One region of the Psychrobacter sp. CX21 genome, then DNA from elsewhere that is predicted to be linked to it. Evidence: predicted binding sites of a transcription regulator. Region 1 holds the regulator's gene; each other region holds the start of a gene.
The links. The regulator PhoB, encoded in region 1, activates phosphate uptake and scavenging genes when phosphate is short. The targets are predictions, from matches to a motif close to TGTCATNAANCTGTCATAA.

Region 1 (6,131 bases):
TTCATACCGACACGAATACGTTTGCCAGCTTTGCCCTGTTCTTTTGCCAATTGATAAAAGGCTTTAACCACATCAAACAAGCGATACTGGCCGTCAGTATGCTGCATTAAAGTTATATCTAAACATAGCGCAACCAATGCCCCTTTGTTGTAATAACTGATACCAGCATTACCTGTATTTTCATCAGCACGATACAATTTAATCCAAGCATCAAAGCTAGATTCTGCAACACTCTGTAGCTTACGGCCATGCGTTTGGGTATAGCGATTTATTTGTCCTTGAAGCAGCTTTAGGTAGCTGTCTTTACCCACCACGCCAGACGCTTGTAGCATAAAGTCGTCAATATAAGAGGTAAAGCCTTCAAAGACCCACAATAAAGGTGTGTAGGCTTCAGTGCGCAAATTGACATCCATCATCACATCTGGACGCACGGTTTTAACCCACCATGCATGAAAGTACTCGTGACTACATAGCCCTAAAAAGCGCTGATAGTTCTCGCTTGGCTCTTTAGGCTCATCGCTGATAGGTAGATCGCTACGCGGAGTTACGAGACTCGTTGAATTAATATGCTCCAATCCGCCATAATCATTCCCACTGGCGTAAGTCATAAAAGTATAACCATCGTACTGAGCATTACCAAATGGCGCGTCACCTAACCAGCTTACATAGGTTTGGCATATTTGCTGTAAGTCTTGCTGTAGTCTACCTAAGTTCGCACTGTGTTTGCCTGAAAGATAAAACCGATGCGCTATCGTATTATGTGCATTATCATGAACGATAAAATTAAACTCATTTTGCGGCGCAATCTCAAACGGATAATCGATTAGCTCATGATAGTTCTCGGCCTGTAGATGATAATGGTGAGCGCTTTCAGTATGTAAATACGTGGCATTTAACCCACAGGCAAGCTTTACTTTTTTGTCAGTTGTATTAAGCTCATAAAACGCATGCGGCACACTTAAAATTACTTCGGCCGCTATGTCCTCTATACCCTCTACCGCTAATGTCAGTGAGGTAAAGTTACCGTATAAGCGTGTCTGATCTACATAAGCGGTGCGTACTGACAAATCATAGCAATAAACCTCATAGTTGACTCGTACGTTGCTGCCGGATTTAACGCTATCAAGTAACCACTCGTTTTTACTCACTTTAATCGCTTTTTGCGTAGTGATACTATCAACTGATGCGTCCTCTACCGTGTAGTTTACCGCAGTTATGTTGCGGGCAAACTCACGCATCAAATAGCTTCCGGGTATCCATGATGGTAGCCAGAGTAATGGTTTGTCTTGAGTAGCGGTAAAGGTCAGACTCACATCGACTACATGTTGTTTAAAGCGTTTAAAGTCTAACGTAAAGGCAAGGGTCTGATTAGATTGCTGTATGTCGGTAGCTGTGGAGTCATTTTTAATAGTATTTAAAGTCTTCATAAGGTTTTTATTTGTCTCTATTACGTCAGTGGTTAATTTGGCATTGATTTAATTGGTATTGATTTAATTGGTATTGATTAAAAAGATAATGATTTAAAAGATATTGGTTCGATAGATAACGTGTTCAAGGCTATGCTTTGCAGACTGTGTTATTGATTTAAACGAATATTTGTTGTCTTAGGGTACCAAACTCATAGCATCGTCGCTACTGCTGGACTTCTAAAATGTGCGATTAATAGGTGTTGATTGGAATAGTGTTGAATGAGATAAGCGTAGAATTTTATTTATCAATAAGTAAATATTGAATTAATTTATAATTTTGACTTGAAACCTTACGTAACAATCTCAATCTATTAGGCAAGGCAATCTTAACAAGTGTGGTATCAATTACGATTATATTGATATAATCACTTCGTTTTATTGTGCTACCCCTTTATTTGAACCCTTATTTATTTAGGAAATTTTATGACAACGATTACAAAAGATACTGCAGTAAGCTTTAATTATGTATTAAAAGACGAAAGCGGTAACGTTATCGATCAGTCGCAAGGTCAGCCATTAGCTTATTTACATGGTCATAACAACATTATCCCAGGTCTTGAAAAAGAGCTTGAAGGTAAGTCTGCAGGCGATTCGCTAACAGCAACTATTGAGCCAGCTGACGCATATGGCGAGTACCAAGAACAAGCCGTTCAGCAAGTACCGCGTAGTAACTTCCAAGGTGTTGAAGACATTCAACCAGGTATGCAGTTCCAGTCTGAAGCTGAAGGCCAAGTTATGTTGGTAACTGTTACTGACGTTAATGATGAGACAGTAACGGTCGATGCTAACCATCCTTTAGCAGGCAAAAAGCTAAACTTTGATGTTGAAGTTGTTGAAGTACGTGCTGCTACTGAAGACGAATTGAACCACGGTCATGTACATGGCGCTGGTGGCGTTGAGCACTAATCTTAACGCTATTAAAGCTATAGAATTACAAAGAGGCATTTTTAGTTAAATGGCTCTTTTTATTTGTCTAAAATTTGAGTAACTTATGACTTGAGGGCTTTTAATGCTGCTTTAGAGTTTTGTCTTTACAAATACGGCGGGCGGGAAAATGAACATGAAACGTTGAGCCTTTACCTTCTTCAGATTCAATAGTAAGCTTGGCTTTATGCTGCAACAAAACATGTTTTACAATAGCCAAACCAAGTCCCGTACCCCCAGTAGAACGAGAGCGGCCACTATCTACACGATAAAAACGCTCGGTTAATCTTCCAAGATGCGCCTCAGCAATACCTATCCCATTGTCCTGTACGCTAAATAGCGCCCCATCTTTGTAATCTTGCCAAGATAGGGTGATTTCGCCGTGTTTGGGCGTATATTTTATGGCATTAGTCACTAGATTTAATAGTGCACTATACAGATAAGACTCTGAGCCATATATGTTTTTTTGCGAATCAATATGTAAATCTATAACGTGGTTATACTCACGATTGTAGCCTTGTGCATCATCAAAAATATCGCTTAACAATTGCGGCATGTCGACACACTCTAAAGTGGTCGACTCTTCATTCTCAAGACGAGATAATAACAGCAAATCATTGATAATATGATTCATACGAACCGTTTGCTGGGTCATCAGATTAAAACCGCGTTTCCACTTTGGATCTAAATCTGGCTGGTCTGAGAAAGTTTCGATATATCCCATGAGCACCGTCAACGGGGTTCTAAGCTCATGGGAGACATTACCCACGAAGTCTTTACGCATTTGCTCTAAATGCTGTAAACGTGTGACATCATAAATAATAAGCAGCTTTTCTTGACCAAAATGTGTCACTTCACATTGCAAGTATCGTTCGTTATCTCGCCATGAGCGTAACCGTACGCCCTCATTAGGTGACACAGCATTCACATAATAGGACTGAAACTGTGGCACATCGATAAGGTTTAAGATGCTTCTGCCTTGATCTTCAGATCGTAGTTCAAGCAGTGTTTCTGCTGCTTGATTCCACCACTCCAAACTGTCATTTTCATCTAATAAGATAACGGCATCCTGTAGGGCCAATAACGAGCTTCTGATTTTTTTTACCAGACCCATCATTTTTTGATGCGTTAGTTGTTCTTGTTTTTTGCTGTCATACAGCTGATTGGCAATATGTGTCATACTGCCTGAAAAATCAGGCGGTGGTAAGGTTAAAGAATGGCTCATCCATGAATAAAATTGCTGTACTGAATACAAACGCCATATAAAATATATCAGCATGCTTGCAATAATACCCCATTCAACATGCCCAAAATAATGGCCAGCAGTTGCCCCAATAACGACCATAAATAAAAGCCATTTGAAGTCTAACCAGAATAAGGTAGAACCATTGCTTTCTGGAGCATGAGTCGTATAAGCCGTTTTGTTTTGAGAGGCAGGCAGTATCCTTGGTGCATTCCCAGTAGGCTTTAAATCGTCATCTGCAAAGTCGTCTTTAGGCAGGGTGTTAGAGGAAGGGTTAGGTCTTGCAGATTTATTTTCAATCATGCTCAATTCCACGCATGTTTAGGCACGGCAGTCTTAAAAACAGCAAAATTTAACCCAATAAGCGTAACGACGCTGGTGGTTATCAATGATTCATGACCAAATTTGTTGGCATACTGACGTCTACTATTAGATAATAAGATAATGAAATTGATCGGCATGGTTCTATGATTAGTCAATAAGGGATTAGGTTTTACTATAGATGACGTCCTGATAAAGTGCAATACGCCCTAATATAAACCCAACTTAATTGGCTTATAGTTGTTGTTATAACTGGTTTAAGCCTTAAGTGTTTAAGCCTTAAGTGTTTAAGACTTAAATGTTTCATTCTTTAAGCAGCCTCAGCCTATCTACTCTACAGTGCGTTAGCCGTGAACTTGCGTTGAGAAACGGTAGCCTGTACCCCGTACCGTTTGAATAAATCCTGAATAATCATAGGGTTCAAGCACTTTACGTAAGCGTCTGATATGCACATCAATGGTTCTATCCTCGACATAAACATTACCACCCCAGACTTGGTCGAGCAGCTGCGTTCGGGTATAAGCACGCTCTGGATGACTCATAAAAAACGCTAATAAACGATATTCGGTAGGTCCAATATCAACGGGCACACCATCTGCTGATAGACGCTGGCTTACGGGATCAAGACTTAGTCCCTCAGCCATTATGGGCTTTTCCCCTGATAAGGCACTACTACGTCTTAATACTGCTTTTATACGCGATACCAGCTCACGGGTTGAAAATGGCTTGGTAATATAATCATCCGCTCCTGCATCTAGACCTTGTACTTTATTGTCTTCTTCTCCGCGTGCAGTCAACATGATGATTGGCGTCTCAGAGAGCAGCTCATCTTTTTTTAACCGACGACACAAGTCGATACCGGATTGATTACCAGGTAACATCCAATCGAGCAAAATTAGTGAAGGTCGATGGTCGACCACTTGGTTATGAGCCTGCTGAACCTCTTCGGCCTGTAAGCACTTAAATCCTGCCATCTCTAGGGTAGTTACAATCATTTCGCGAATGGCAGGTTCATCTTCTACAACCAATATGCTTTCGGTATTCATGCTAATGCTGTCCTTAAATTTACGTCTACTCTAGCGGATATTTTTATATTAATACAAATATGACCGTTATATTACAACCTATATTTATGACAATTAGATGACAAGCTGTCTAATTATCAATCTTAAACCTCAATTAATATCTAAAATAAAGTTTATAGGCCCATCGTTGTCAGCTTTTACTAGCATATTCGCACCAAACTTGCCTTCGTGCACATTTGCATACTGCTGCCTAGCATATTCAACTAACTCATTAAATAAATTGTTGGCTGCCTCAGGCGCCATTGCGCCGCCAAAATCGGGGCGACGACCTTTGTCTGTTTTAGCCATTAAAGTAAATTGTGAAACCAACAGCAGACCGCCTTTAACTTGCTGGACATTCAAATCAAGCTTGCCCGCTTCATTGGCAAAAATTCGATAGTTTAGGATTTTATCAATCATCTTTTTGGCCGTTTGTAAGGTGTCATCAGGGCCTATACCTATATACGCCAAAATACCCTGTTCTATCTTACCAACACTTTTCTCGTCTACTATCACTTCTGATTTGGTCACTCTTTGTATCAATGCTTTCATAAACTATTCCCATACTTTCAACCTATATTAACCATGATAAAATAACCATACACTATAGCCCTACATTAGAGCACAAGGCACTAGGCACTAGGCACTAGGCACTAGGCACTAGGCATTATACAGTTTTAAGTCCAATATGACGCGTAGGGTTTGCTGAATGATCACTATTTAGATAACTATAATACAAGGATATATCATGAAAGATTATATTAAAAAACATGTGCAGCAGCTACTTAGCCGTGATGGGATATTTACCACGCTGCAACATGTTGTCCCGCAGCAAAAGCTAAGTGAAACCGCAGGACGTTTAGCAGCAAGCAACCATCCTATTGTTAAAAAAGCTTTTGTGAATACATTTGCTAAAGCTTACGGCATTACGCTTGATGAGTATGCTAGAAAGAACCTAGCCGACTTTAAAAGCTTCAATGATTTCTTTACCCGCGAGCTTGCAGAAGATGCCCGTCCTATTGATGATACAGAGCATGGTATTGTATCACCCGCTGACGGTATGATTTCGCAAATAGGACATATTAAACAAAACCAATTAATGCAAGCTAA
Region 2 (6,131 bases), on a different contig from region 1:
TTAGCGTATTTGGATGAGACGTTGAAGAAGAGGTTTTTTTTAAGAATGAAGGTTTTGAATACACGATATTTTACCAACTGAAGATGACAGGGTTATGATGACGTAAAAATTTATGATTTTCAATGCTATTAATTAAAACCACACCGCGATGCATGTTTAGCGCATTGTTTTCATCTATTTTCCATACAACTTGGGTTTGAAGCACATTCAGTGACTGTTTATAAGCTTTTAAACGTATTAAAGCATTTAATATGAAATTATTTAAACAGACACCGTATTTAATTTATTAGGGACACGACCTAAACTAACCAGCATGCTATAAGACGGCGTAGTATAATATAATTAACTTCATAGAATTACAAACCTAGGGCATCAAATTTAGAAAAATTAATAAAAGGGTTAGTTTCCTAATTTACTTGTTTTAAAAGGTTTACCTAATTAATTATTTTTATTCGCAGCGTGCCTTATATTTTATAACTCTCAATTTAAATCAATAATCAGAGCTCATTCAATATATTGTGAAAATTATATGACCCATCCTTCTAGTTCCTCTGTAGATTCCCAGCAGAGCTCTCAAAACAAGCAGACCGATTTGGTTTATTTAGAAGACGACATTAATAACTTAGTCCTTCCACCAGAAGGATGTTGTTTTCATTGTGGAGAGCCTGTGCCCATCACACCTTTTAAGGCTGTAATTATCGGGGAATCGCGTTTGATGTGCTGTATGGGGTGCCAACTGGCCTCGGAAAGTATTGTCGAGGCAGGACTAGAGCAATATTATTTAGACCGTACAGAAATTAACCGTACCGCCAGTTTGCCTACGGAGCTTGATCGTTTAAAAGCTTATGATCATGAAGATGTTAAATCTCAATTTGTATATTCAGATGCCAATCATTCAGTAGCAGAGCTATCAGTAAATAACTTACGCTGTGCAGCTTGCACTTGGCTTATTGAAGCAAGGGTTGATGAGCTTGAAGGGGTCGAAAACTGTCAGGTTAATCTCACCAATCAGCGTATGCGAGTCGTTTGGGATGAAGACAAATTAGCCATTAGTGAAATACTGGGCTCTATCAATCAAATCGGATACGATGCCAAGCCATATCGTCAAGATACTCACGAAGCGATGCTCGCAAAACACAATAAGCAAATGCTGATTCGATTAGGGATTGCGGCACTTGGTGCTATGCAGGCTATGATGTTTGCAGTGGGTATGTATTTTGGTAAGTATACTGAATTTAGTGGCATGCTGGTTGAGCAGCGCGACTTTTTACGCTGGGTGTCTTTATTTGTCAGCGTACCTGTATTTTTCTATTGTGCCGTACCTTTTTTCAAATCAGCATGGTCAGCCATCAAAGTCCGTCAAGTCAATATGGACGTTCCTGTAAGTATTGCGCTATTCATCACATTTTTTGCTAGTGTCTATGCCACCATTATGGGGCACGGAGAGACGTATTATGACTCAGTTAGTATGTTTGTTTTCTTTCTACTGGCAGGTAGATATATTGAAAACAATGCGCGTTTAAAAGCGGCAAATATGGCGAATGATTTGGTGGTTATTGAGCCGTCATTAGTGCAGCGTATAGGCAATGACTTACCCCTGGTCAATCAGCTTATATCCAAGCAGCCTAAAGGTTCAATAGAGCAAACCGATGATTTATCTAAACTTAAAATCAATGCTAATAGTAAAAGTAATAGTAATATAAAGCCATTAGATCGGGCTCAAGGTGCTTTTTATATAACCGATGACTATAAAACTGAGCAATATACGACCGAGCAATATACGACCGAGCAATTAGATCAATTGGCAGAGATAGGGGATGGGCTGCTGACTGCCAAAACGCTCATTGACGATACTCAAACTGATTTAGGTCCTGAATCAGTGACTGCAAACGTGTTACACATCGGAGATATTATACTGATTGAGGCGGGTAGTGAAGTTGTTGCAGACGGCATCTTGTGTAGTAACACTGCAACTGTCTCGCAGAGTTTACTGACAGGTGAAAGTCAGCTTATCGTCAAAAAAAGAGGCGAGCTTGTTGTAGGAGGCTCTCAGAATGACAGTCAGCCTTTTATAATGATCGTTACAGCGTTGCCAGAAGACAGCCAAATTGCACTAATAGATCGGCTAATGAACCGAGCGCTGAGTGAAAAGCCTAAAATTGCTGAACAAGCCGATATTTGGGCGCGCTGGTTTGTCGCGCGCATATTAGTATTGTCGGTATTGGTATTCATAGGCTGGTATTTAATAGATCCATCTCAAGCATTGTGGGCGACAGTTGCTGTATTAGTCGCGACCTGTCCTTGCGCATTATCGTTAGCAACGCCAATTGCACTGACTGTATCTACCAATCGGCTGGCAAGCTATGGGTTCTTGACCACTCGCGGACATACTATTCAAACATTAGCAGATATTAGATATGTTGCTTTTGATAAAACAGGCACATTAACTTATGGCAAACCTAACTTGTTATATATTGATGATTTGCAGCATAAGGAATCCGGCACGACTCAATTCAGTTCAGAAGCGGTTAATACTGATCACTTACTTGCGCTTGCCGCTACTTTAGAAGTCGGTAGCCGCCACCCAATTGCAAAGGCTTTATTAGATGCCGCTTACCAACTGCATCTGCCAAGAGTAAGTCAATTGAAGCACCATGTTGCAGGGGGTGTAGAAGCCATTATTCATAATGCAGGTAACAACAACCGTTATCGATTAGGACATGTGGATTTTGCCTTAAATCGTACAAAATTAAACAGCGAGTCCTCGTACTTAAACGATAGCTATCCGGACTACACCCCGCAATTAGAGACGCACAACGCCAGTACAGCAGTTATGTTATCAAGACAAAAAGATAACGAGTCATCTACTGCAAATGACGACTGGGAGCCTCTGGCTATGTTTTATTTTAATGACAGTGTGCGAGAGGGCGTAGCGGAAATGATTGCGTCGTTACAAGCACAGCATATTAAAACGATCATTTTAACTGGTGATCCAAGTCAACATGCTCAATCGATCGCTAAAGAATTAAATATCGATGAACTGTATTATGGTTTATCACCTAGTGATAAGGTCAATCATATCAAAGCCCTTCAAGAAAAAGGGGAGGTGGTAATGATGGTGGGCGATGGCATTAATGATGCCCCAGTATTAGCCGCTGCTAACATCTCAACTGCAATTGCAGGTGCAGCAGATTTGGCTCAAGTCTCAAGCGATAGTGTTATATTGAATGGCGCGGTTACTGCGGTAGAGGATGCCAAGCGAATAGCAGATAAAGCGCAGCATATTATCAAACAAAATCTACGGTGGGCTATTGGTTATAATACAGTAGTTTTGATACCTGCGGCTCTAGGATATGTGCCGCCATGGCTAGCCGCCATAGGCATGTCATTAAGCTCACTTGTGGTTGTGCTCAATGCCCTTAGATTAAAAAGATCATAACTTTATAGCATCAGTATTAAAACATTTATACAAAAAAAAGGTCGAATAATTCGACCTTTATATATTGAACTTATTGAACTGTTTATTGAGCATTAGTCTTGGAAATGACTGAGTAAACGCATGAATTCAAAGTACATCCATACCAGTGTTGCTAGAATACCAATACTAAAGATCCATTCAAAATCTTCAGAAACACCTGCTGCCACGCCACGCTCAATGTTATCAAAGTCTAATAGCAAACTAAATGAAGCGATAACAACAACGAACAGACTAAAACCAATTGCAACAAGACCACCTGTTTGGAACAGGAAAGGCAGCGTTGAACCGAACAGAACAAAGCCCCACTGTACGATGTAAATTAACATAATTGCAAAAATAGCCGACATCATAATTGAGCGGAATTTTTCATTGACTTTAATCATTCCTGAACGGTAAAGTCCTAGCATTACCGCCGCAGTGACAAATGTAGCCGCTAACGCATTAAGGGGAATGCTGGGGTCAATGGCCATGAACATAATAGACACACCGCCCAAGAATAAACCCTCTAAAATGGCATAAGGTGCTGCTAGAGATTTGGCTTTTTGTGGTTTAAACGTCATAAATATCGCTAAACCAAATGCGATAAACATACTACCAAAGGTGACCATTTGCACCATGCCACCACTAATACCACCACTTACAATAAAGAAGAAGAAGCTCAAAGCAGCAATAGCACTCAAACCCAGTAAGAAACTGGTCTTATGTATAACACCCTTAACAGACATAGACTTGCCGCCAACTGCGAGCTCTGCACGACTGACAATAGGATTTGCCATATTGTTAATTCCCTTAATATATAAATTTGAGCTTTTAAGTTACTCTATAAACGTTAAATTTTGGAACTGTCTTATTGAACTAAGTCTTCATAAACAAACAAATTTATAGCAGTATATAAGCCACAATGTAATTAAATAGAAAAAATAGTTCTTAACTAGAATAATTAATAGAGCTAATTAACGTTCATAATAGCGCACTATAATAATGTTAGTAAAGATTTTAGTGAGCATAATCGATAATGTTTGAAGCGCATTCAACATACAAAGATACCTTTATAAGGTTATAATGGTAACAAATAGACTCAAATTCAATGCTTAAATGAGAATTAAGTGATTCTAACTCAATAACTTTTTAAATAATTTCTGCTATAACCTGCTAAATTTTTCAACGCTAAAAGTATGTTTTAATGTACGCAGTTATTAATGACGTACAAAGCATAGTATGATACGCTTTAAACCTGTTATTAACCCGATATAATTACTCATTTAAATGATTATTAGATAAAAAATAATAAGGTATTTTATTTCGGATTTATCCTCTTTGATACATTTTAATCAACTTAGATCTACCAATGCCTATGGAAAGCTCTGCGCAATCTGACAAAATTCCAAACCTATCAGAATCGACACATTTTCATTCAATTAAAAACCCTGCATTTAGACGTATTGGACTTATGGGCCGTGCCAGAAAACGGGGCGTAATTACGACTATTCATGAGATTGGGCAGCGTATTAATGATATGGGCCTTGATTTATATATTGACTCTGAAACAGCTGGTTTACCAGAATTGGAACTTGAGAAATTAAATAAACTACATATGGTCAAACGTAGTTTACTTGGTGAGATATGCGATCTTGTTATTGTAGTCGGGGGTGATGGATCTATTTTACATGCCGCCCAAGCTTTAGCTAGATACCGAGTCCCCGTGCTGGGTGTCAATAGGGGCCGTTTAGGGTTCTTAACAGATGTCAATCCTGATGAAGTAGGGACCAAGTTACGTCAAGTGCTTATGGGTGACTATCAACTCGATCAACGTTTTTTACTCACAATGGAGATAAGAGAAGGGCGTGAGGTTATTCATCAGGATATGGCGCTAAATGACGTGGTACTACATGCCGGTAAATCTGTACATATGATAGATTTTCAGCTCAAGATTGATGGATTAGATGTCTACCGTCAGCACAGCGATGGATTAATTGTTGCGACGCCCACAGGCTCTACAGCTTATGCTTTGTCAGGTGGGGGTCCGATCATACATCCAAGTTTAGATGCCATATGTTTAGTACCTATGCATCCACACACCCTCTCAAGTCGACCCATAGTGGTGAGCGATCAAAGTGAAATTATTATAAGAATCCATAAAGACAATCGCACCCAGCCCATGGTAAGCGCGGATGGTAAGCAAAGTATACAAATTGATCAACATCAGCGGCTGCATATTAGAAAACATCCAGACAAATTAACCCTGATTCATCCTCCTGGATTTGATTTTTATAAAGCATGCCGTACCAAGCTTAATTGGAACGTACATGCAGAAGAATTTTCCTTAGATGGAGATGATGATTAAATAATCATTAGTTCGTCCTGAGTAAAACTTTACTTTTATTATCTATCAATAAACTTAGAAGTATACAGCTTAACCAAAACCTTGTCTTATTGTTTGATTTATACTGTAGCTTATTGATTTGAAAGTTCTAGCACTTACGTACTCGTATATGTCATAGAGGGCATCATGGATAAACAAAAAATTTTAAACGCAATGACACCTGAATTAGTGGAGTCGTTTAAATTAGCGATAGAAATTGGGAAGTGGCCTGATGGATCAAAGCTGTCGTCTGAACAGCGTGAAACTTGCATGCAGGCGGTAATGGTGTGG
Region 3 (6,131 bases), on a different contig from region 1:
GGTATCGACACGCTCTTCAATCCATTTGTCACGTAGCTTTGGCAAGCCTTTGGTCAGATCAATATCAACATTGGGATCGGTATAGCCGCCAGAGGTGTCATAAACATAAAAAGGCGGATTTTTTTCACTACTTTCAAGGCCAAAGCCACCAGTAGGGGTATCAGTCAAGGTGATTTCACGCATGGGAACTTGGATGTCAGGGCGAGAGCCTTCAATATAGACTTTTTTTGATGCGGGCAGGCTACGGGTTAAATCGCGGGCTTCTTCATCAAAAAGTTTGTCTTTCGTATTACGGTGGGCAGGGGTTTTTATAAAATTTTCTGCATTATTCATGGAACTGTCCTTTTTTACAAATGCCGTATGGCAACTGTCAACACTGGTTTTAACATCAAAGCTAAAACCGAAAGTAAAAAAGACTCAGTGAGTGCAGAGACTGCCTATTAGGACAGCTCAAACCCTATTCATTATTAACAGACCTTAGATGAAGTAAATTCAGTTTTAAGGCAATACCTATTTTTAGTTAATTATAGTGACGTTTTTACCTAGTCAGACTTAGCGAGTAAAACAAAGGCTAAGCGATAACAAAGTAAGCGCATAACTATAAAATAAGTAGTTTTAATAACCGGCTATTTATTACTCAATTATAATTGAAATCAAAATATAGCTTAAAAAGCTAGAATGATTGAAAAGTCGGTAATGTACTATGTCGTTAAATAATATATAGGGGAGTTGCAATGACTTTCCTACGGCGGTATTAACCGCATCAGGTTCAACGGGTGATGTCTCAGCAAACGCTTGATTGTCATTCCTAATGGTCAATGGCCATTATTAGTAACAACAGGTCTGCACCCCGAGTCTACAATTATTGATATAGCTATCTTATCAAACTTTGATATCAATAACAGGGTCAATTAAAAATCTAATAACAGCACCATTTAAGACAATAAAAAAGCGCCAACTAAGTTGGCGCTTTATCGAATTGATGCATGGTGAATAAATGCAAAACTTACTGTCTGCGATATTTGCCATCGCCTTTACTAATAACTTCAACATCTACTTTACATAAGTTGCAGCTAAGCGCTTGATTCGCTTTTTTTGATAAGTCGATAACACGGCCAGGCGTAAATGGGCCACGATCATTGATTTTAACCACGACAGACTTATTGTTCTTAAGGTTAGTTACTTTAACTTTTGAGCCAAAAGGTAGCGATTTATGGGCCGCAGTCATAGCGTACATATTATATATAGCACCTGAGGCCGTTCTTTTGCCGTGGAAACCTGGTCCATACCAAGATGCCATGCCTGCTTGAGCGGGCACTGCTAACAACATAGTCAACAGAAGCGTAAAGGGCATAAAAAGTTTTTTCATAGGTCATACCTGTAATAATTTTAATGATTGGAACTATTCACAAACTAGGTGTCACAAACGAGGTGTAATAAACTGAATGTTACAAATTTCGTGAATACAACTATATGAGGCATATTTGCCGAGTTGCAACAATTAAAAAACTTGCCGTACCAAATTAATGTGCACGAATTATACAGGTGTTAGGTATTAAATATATTTCTAAAGCGTTAACTAAATGTAAAGAAAGCTTACAGTATAAGGAGTTATCTATATTTAAAGGTTTTCGTATATTTCTTAATTTCATCGTACCTATTTAATGAAGTCTTAATGAAGTTTTTCCAAACTATTAAGCGCATAAAACTGTCCTTTAACTGGCTACGCTAATGAGACTATTGGATTAACATATTTATACAAAAATTAAATATTTCATCAAACTGTCATATTTGAAGCGCAAAATAGCATCATTCCAATAACGAAGTCGACATTATAACAACCGTCAACTTCCTAATATTAATATTTGATAGCTATAACTCATAACTCTTTAGGAGAGACCATGCGCCATTCATTATTAGCTGTAGCAGTTGCCAGTATTTTAAGTTTAACTGCTTGCGATACAAAAACAGAAGACACTGCTACAACCACAGATGACACCGCAGCAACAGCACCTGTTACTGGTGAAGCTCCAGCTACGACTACTAGCACAGATCAGTATACCGATATTGAAGGCGTAGAAATGAATGTCAGCGGCGCGGGCGCTTCATTCCCAGCACCTATTTATCAAAAATGGTCAGCTGACTATCAAAGCGCTACTAAAGGACAAGTTAATTATAACTCTATCGGCTCATCTGGTGGTGTCAAACAAATCAAAGCAAAAACGGTTGATTTTGGCGCATCGGATAAACCACTTAAGCCAGAAGATTTGAATGAAGCGGGTCTTATCCAGTTCCCTACCGTTATCGGCGGCGTAGTACCAGTGGTTAATGTTGAAGGTATCGAGCCTGGTCAATTGGTATTAAGTGGTGAAGTTCTGGCTGATATTTATCTAGGTAAAATTACCAAGTGGAATGATCCTGCGATTACTGCCCTAAATGAGGGCGTTGAGCTTCCTGATGCTAATATTACGACGGTTCACCGCTCAGATGGTTCTGGTACGACGTTTAACTTCACTTACTACCTAAATGAAGTATCGAGCGACTGGGCTAATGTGGGTGTTGATAAAAGTGTTGAATGGCCAACGGATAAAACTGGAACAGGCGTTGGTGGTAAAGGTAACGAAGGCGTTGCGGGTATGGTAAAACAAGCCCCTAACTCAATCGGTTATGTTGAGTATGCTTATGCCAAACAAAACAATATGTCGCATACAGCAATGGTTAACGCCGCTGGTAATCGTGTTGAGCCATCAGCTGACTCATTCGCGGCCTCTGGCAACGTTGATTGGTCACAAGCAGAAGGGTTCTACAAGGTTATTGCAAACTCAGACACTGCCGATGCATGGCCTATCGCTGCTGCCACCTTTATCTTAGTACACAAAAACCCAGAAAATCCAGAGAAAGTTGCTGGCGCATTAAACTTCTTTAACTGGGCTTATAACGAAGGCGATCAAGCTGCGCTGGACCTAGATTATGTTCCTTTCCCAGACGAAGCCGTTGCTTTATTTAAAGATGAGTGGAATAAAGTGGTTGGCGCTGATGGTCAACCTGTTTATACCGCTAAGTAACAAGATTGACTTGTCACTGTCAATGAACACTTAAGGCAACTGGCAAGTAAATGACCTCTCATTTACTTGCCTTATTACTTAAAACAAAAGTTATATAAAGAAAAAGATTTTAGCCCAAGATTTTTTAAGCCAAAGAAAACCATACGTTGGGGACACCATGTCTGACTTACACGCTCAGCTAGCAAAACAAAAAAGAAACGATTTTCTGTTTGTCAATTTGACCAAATTGTTCGCTTTGCTAGTACTGTTATCTTTAGGCGGCATACTCGTATCGTTGATTATAGGTGCGTGGCCGAGTATTCAAGAGTTTGGTTTTGGGTTTTATACCAGCTCTGATTGGAGTACCGTCAATGATGAATACGGAGCATTAGCGCCAATTTACGGCACAATTGTCACCTCTTTTATTGCTATTTTAATTGCGGTGCCCGTAAGCTTTGGTATTGCTATTTTCTTAACTGAACTTTGTCCGGTAGTGTTGCGTAGACCTTTAGGTATGGCAATTGAGCTATTGGCAGGTATCCCATCAATTATTTATGGCATGTGGGGCTTTTTTGTATTAGCGCCCTTATTTGCCAAGTATGTTCAACCTTTTTTAATTGAGCATCTCGGGCCTATCCCAATGATAGGCAGCCTATTTGGTGGCCCGCCACTAGGTATCGGTGTTTTCACCGCCTCGCTTATCTTAGCCATTATGATTATTCCATTTATTGCGGCAACGATGCGCGATGTTTTTTCAGTAGTACCAGAGCTTTTAAAAGAATCTGCATATGGTGCGGGCGCAACCACTTGGGAGGTTATGTATAAAATAATCTTACCTTACACTAAAGCTGGTGTGGTCGGGGGTGTTATTTTAGGACTGGGTCGCGCTTTGGGCGAAACCATGGCGGTCACCTTCTTAGTAGGTAATACCTACAACATCAACTCCAACCTTTTCGGTTCTGGTGTCACCATAACCTCTGCTATCGCAAATGAATTTGCAGAAGCCTCAAGTGAAATGCACGTTGCTACATTATTACATTTAGGGTTGATACTTTTTGTCATTACCTTTGTTGTTTTATCCATCTCCAAAATTATGTTGTCACGAATTGATAAGAGAGCGGGTAACTAATTTTAAGTGGTGTAAATAGAAAAGTAGCTTATAGTCAGCGAACAACTAAACGGTTACGGCGTTATCCTTGCTAAGCCTATATGAGTAGTACCTGCACTCGGTTGCCTTTTAATTATTTTAGACGTCTTTAACTATAGTAAATTTAGTCACCTAAGCGTGACACAAATTCAAATTGGTATGACAGGTATTGATAGGATCACAACATGACATCACACTCCAGTGCAACATTAGACAACAACTCAAGGCCATCACAAAGCTTTGAGCAACGAATGAATAAGTCGCTCTACACAAAACGTAAATTTTTGAATGTGATTGGGCTAGTGTTTGCCGTCTTAGCGATGACATTTGGGTTAGTATGGCTTGGCTGGATACTGTTTGATCTGCTACGCAAAGGTATGGAAGCCATGCTAACGATGCCTATCTTCACAGCCGATACGCCGCCGCCAAACACCATAGGCGGGCTGCGTAATGCTATTGTTGGTTCATTTATGATAGCAGGTACAGGATTGCTTATTGGTGCGCCAGTAGGTTTGTTAGCCGGTGTTTATTTGGCCGAGTTCTCTCAAGGATCTTGGCTGGGTAAAGCGACGCGCTTTTTAAACGACATTCTACTGTCGGCACCGTCTATTGTTATTGGTTTATTTATTTTTACATTGATGGTCAGTAATCGCGGGTTCTCAGGGTGGGCTGGTGCTGTCGCGCTATCGCTTATCATTATACCCGTAGTGGTTCGCAGTACCGAGACGATGCTCAATCTAGTCCCTAATCAGTTACGAGAAGCTTCGTATGCGCTGGGTGCGCCTAAATGGAAAGTTGTGACATCAGTGACGATGCAAGCTGCCAAATCAGGCTTGATAACTGGTGTTCTATTAGGGTTTGCACGTATTACTGGTGAAACCGCCCCGTTATTATTCACTGCGTTAAACAACCGGTTCTTTAGCTGGGATATGGGCAGCGCCATGGCGAACTTACCCATGACTATTTACCAATTTGCTGCGGCTCCTGATGATACTCAAAATATGATTGCATGGGCTGGCGCGTTACTGATTACTTTATCCGTATTGGGGCTTAACATTATCGCCCGTATTATTGGTAGAGAAAAACGCTAGTAAATTAGAGTAATTAAATTAAATTAAATAAATCATCCAACGACGATTAAGTTTAATTCATTTTTTTCATATATTTATAAGGTACTACCATGACAGACGTATTAGAGAGCAAACCATTGACAGATAATAAACTCGTTAAAAACAGCAATGACACGATGTTAGAGCAGCCAATCGAGACAGGTAATCAGCAAGAGCAGCCTGATACCGCGTCTTTTACGAAACAAACAGTGGCTGATCTACCAGATAACATGCCGCCAGCCAAAATGGAAATTCGTGATTTAGATTTTTATTATGGCGATTTCAAAGCCCTCAAAGACATTAATATAGATATCCCTGAAAAAAATGTCACCGCCTTTATCGGTCCGTCAGGCTGTGGTAAGTCTACTTTACTACGTACGTTTAACCGTATGTACGATTTATATCCTGGTATGCATGCTGATGGCAAAATTATTCTTGATGGCAAGAATATTTTGTCAAAAGATGTGGATGTCAACTTGCTACGTGCACGTGTTGGTATGGTCTTTCAAAAGCCTACGCCGTTTCCTATGTCAATTTATGACAATGTGGCATTCGGTGTGCGTCTTTACGAAAAGCTAAGTAAAGCTGAACTGGATAATCGAGTAGAATGGGCGCTTAAAAAATCAGCACTATGGCCAGAAGTGAAAGACAAACTTAAAGCATCAGGTCTGTCGTTATCAGGCGGTCAGCAGCAGCGGTTATGTATCGCCCGCGGTGTGGCAACAAAGCCTGAAGTTCTTCTATTGGATGAGCCAACCTCAGCGCTAGACCCGATCTCAACAGGCGCTATTGAAGATCTTATTGAAGATCTAAAGCATGATTACACCATCG

Region 2: AC2SLP_RS03900 (NAD(+) kinase) is a predicted target of PhoB. The motif match lies at 4,714-4,732, and genes of this name have one in related genera.
Region 3: pstS (phosphate ABC transporter substrate-binding protein PstS) is a predicted target of PhoB. The motif match lies at 1,773-1,791, and genes of this name have one in related genera.

Annotation. Positions count from the first base shown of each region.
Region 1 covers NZ_JBXYJG010000014.1:55,407-61,537, forward strand. Annotated here, with positions in the region: gene AC2SLP_RS08985 (M61 family metallopeptidase) at 1-1,427, opposite strand, end outside; gene AC2SLP_RS08990 (FKBP-type peptidyl-prolyl cis-trans isomerase) at 1,893-2,375, shown strand; gene phoR (phosphate regulon sensor histidine kinase PhoR) at 2,476-3,939, opposite strand; gene phoB (phosphate regulon transcriptional regulator PhoB) at 4,302-5,003, opposite strand; gene dtd (D-aminoacyl-tRNA deacylase) at 5,133-5,573, opposite strand; gene asd (archaetidylserine decarboxylase) at 5,770-6,131, shown strand, end outside.
Region 2 covers NZ_JBXYJG010000004.1:98,884-105,014, reverse strand. Annotated here, with positions in the region: gene AC2SLP_RS03910 (heavy metal translocating P-type ATPase) at 530-3,439, shown strand; gene AC2SLP_RS03905 (Bax inhibitor-1/YccA family protein) at 3,532-4,254, opposite strand; gene AC2SLP_RS03900 (NAD(+) kinase) at 4,833-5,822, shown strand; gene AC2SLP_RS03895 (YeaC family protein) at 5,988-6,131, shown strand, end outside.
Region 3 covers NZ_JBXYJG010000007.1:105,472-111,602, forward strand. Annotated here, with positions in the region: gene thiC (phosphomethylpyrimidine synthase ThiC) at 1-333, opposite strand, end outside; TPP riboswitch at 724-863, opposite strand; gene AC2SLP_RS05995 (septal ring lytic transglycosylase RlpA family protein) at 1,007-1,369, opposite strand; gene pstS (phosphate ABC transporter substrate-binding protein PstS) at 1,902-3,065, shown strand; gene pstC (phosphate ABC transporter permease subunit PstC) at 3,223-4,173, shown strand; gene pstA (phosphate ABC transporter permease PstA) at 4,377-5,282, shown strand; gene pstB (phosphate ABC transporter ATP-binding protein PstB) at 5,372-6,131, shown strand, end outside.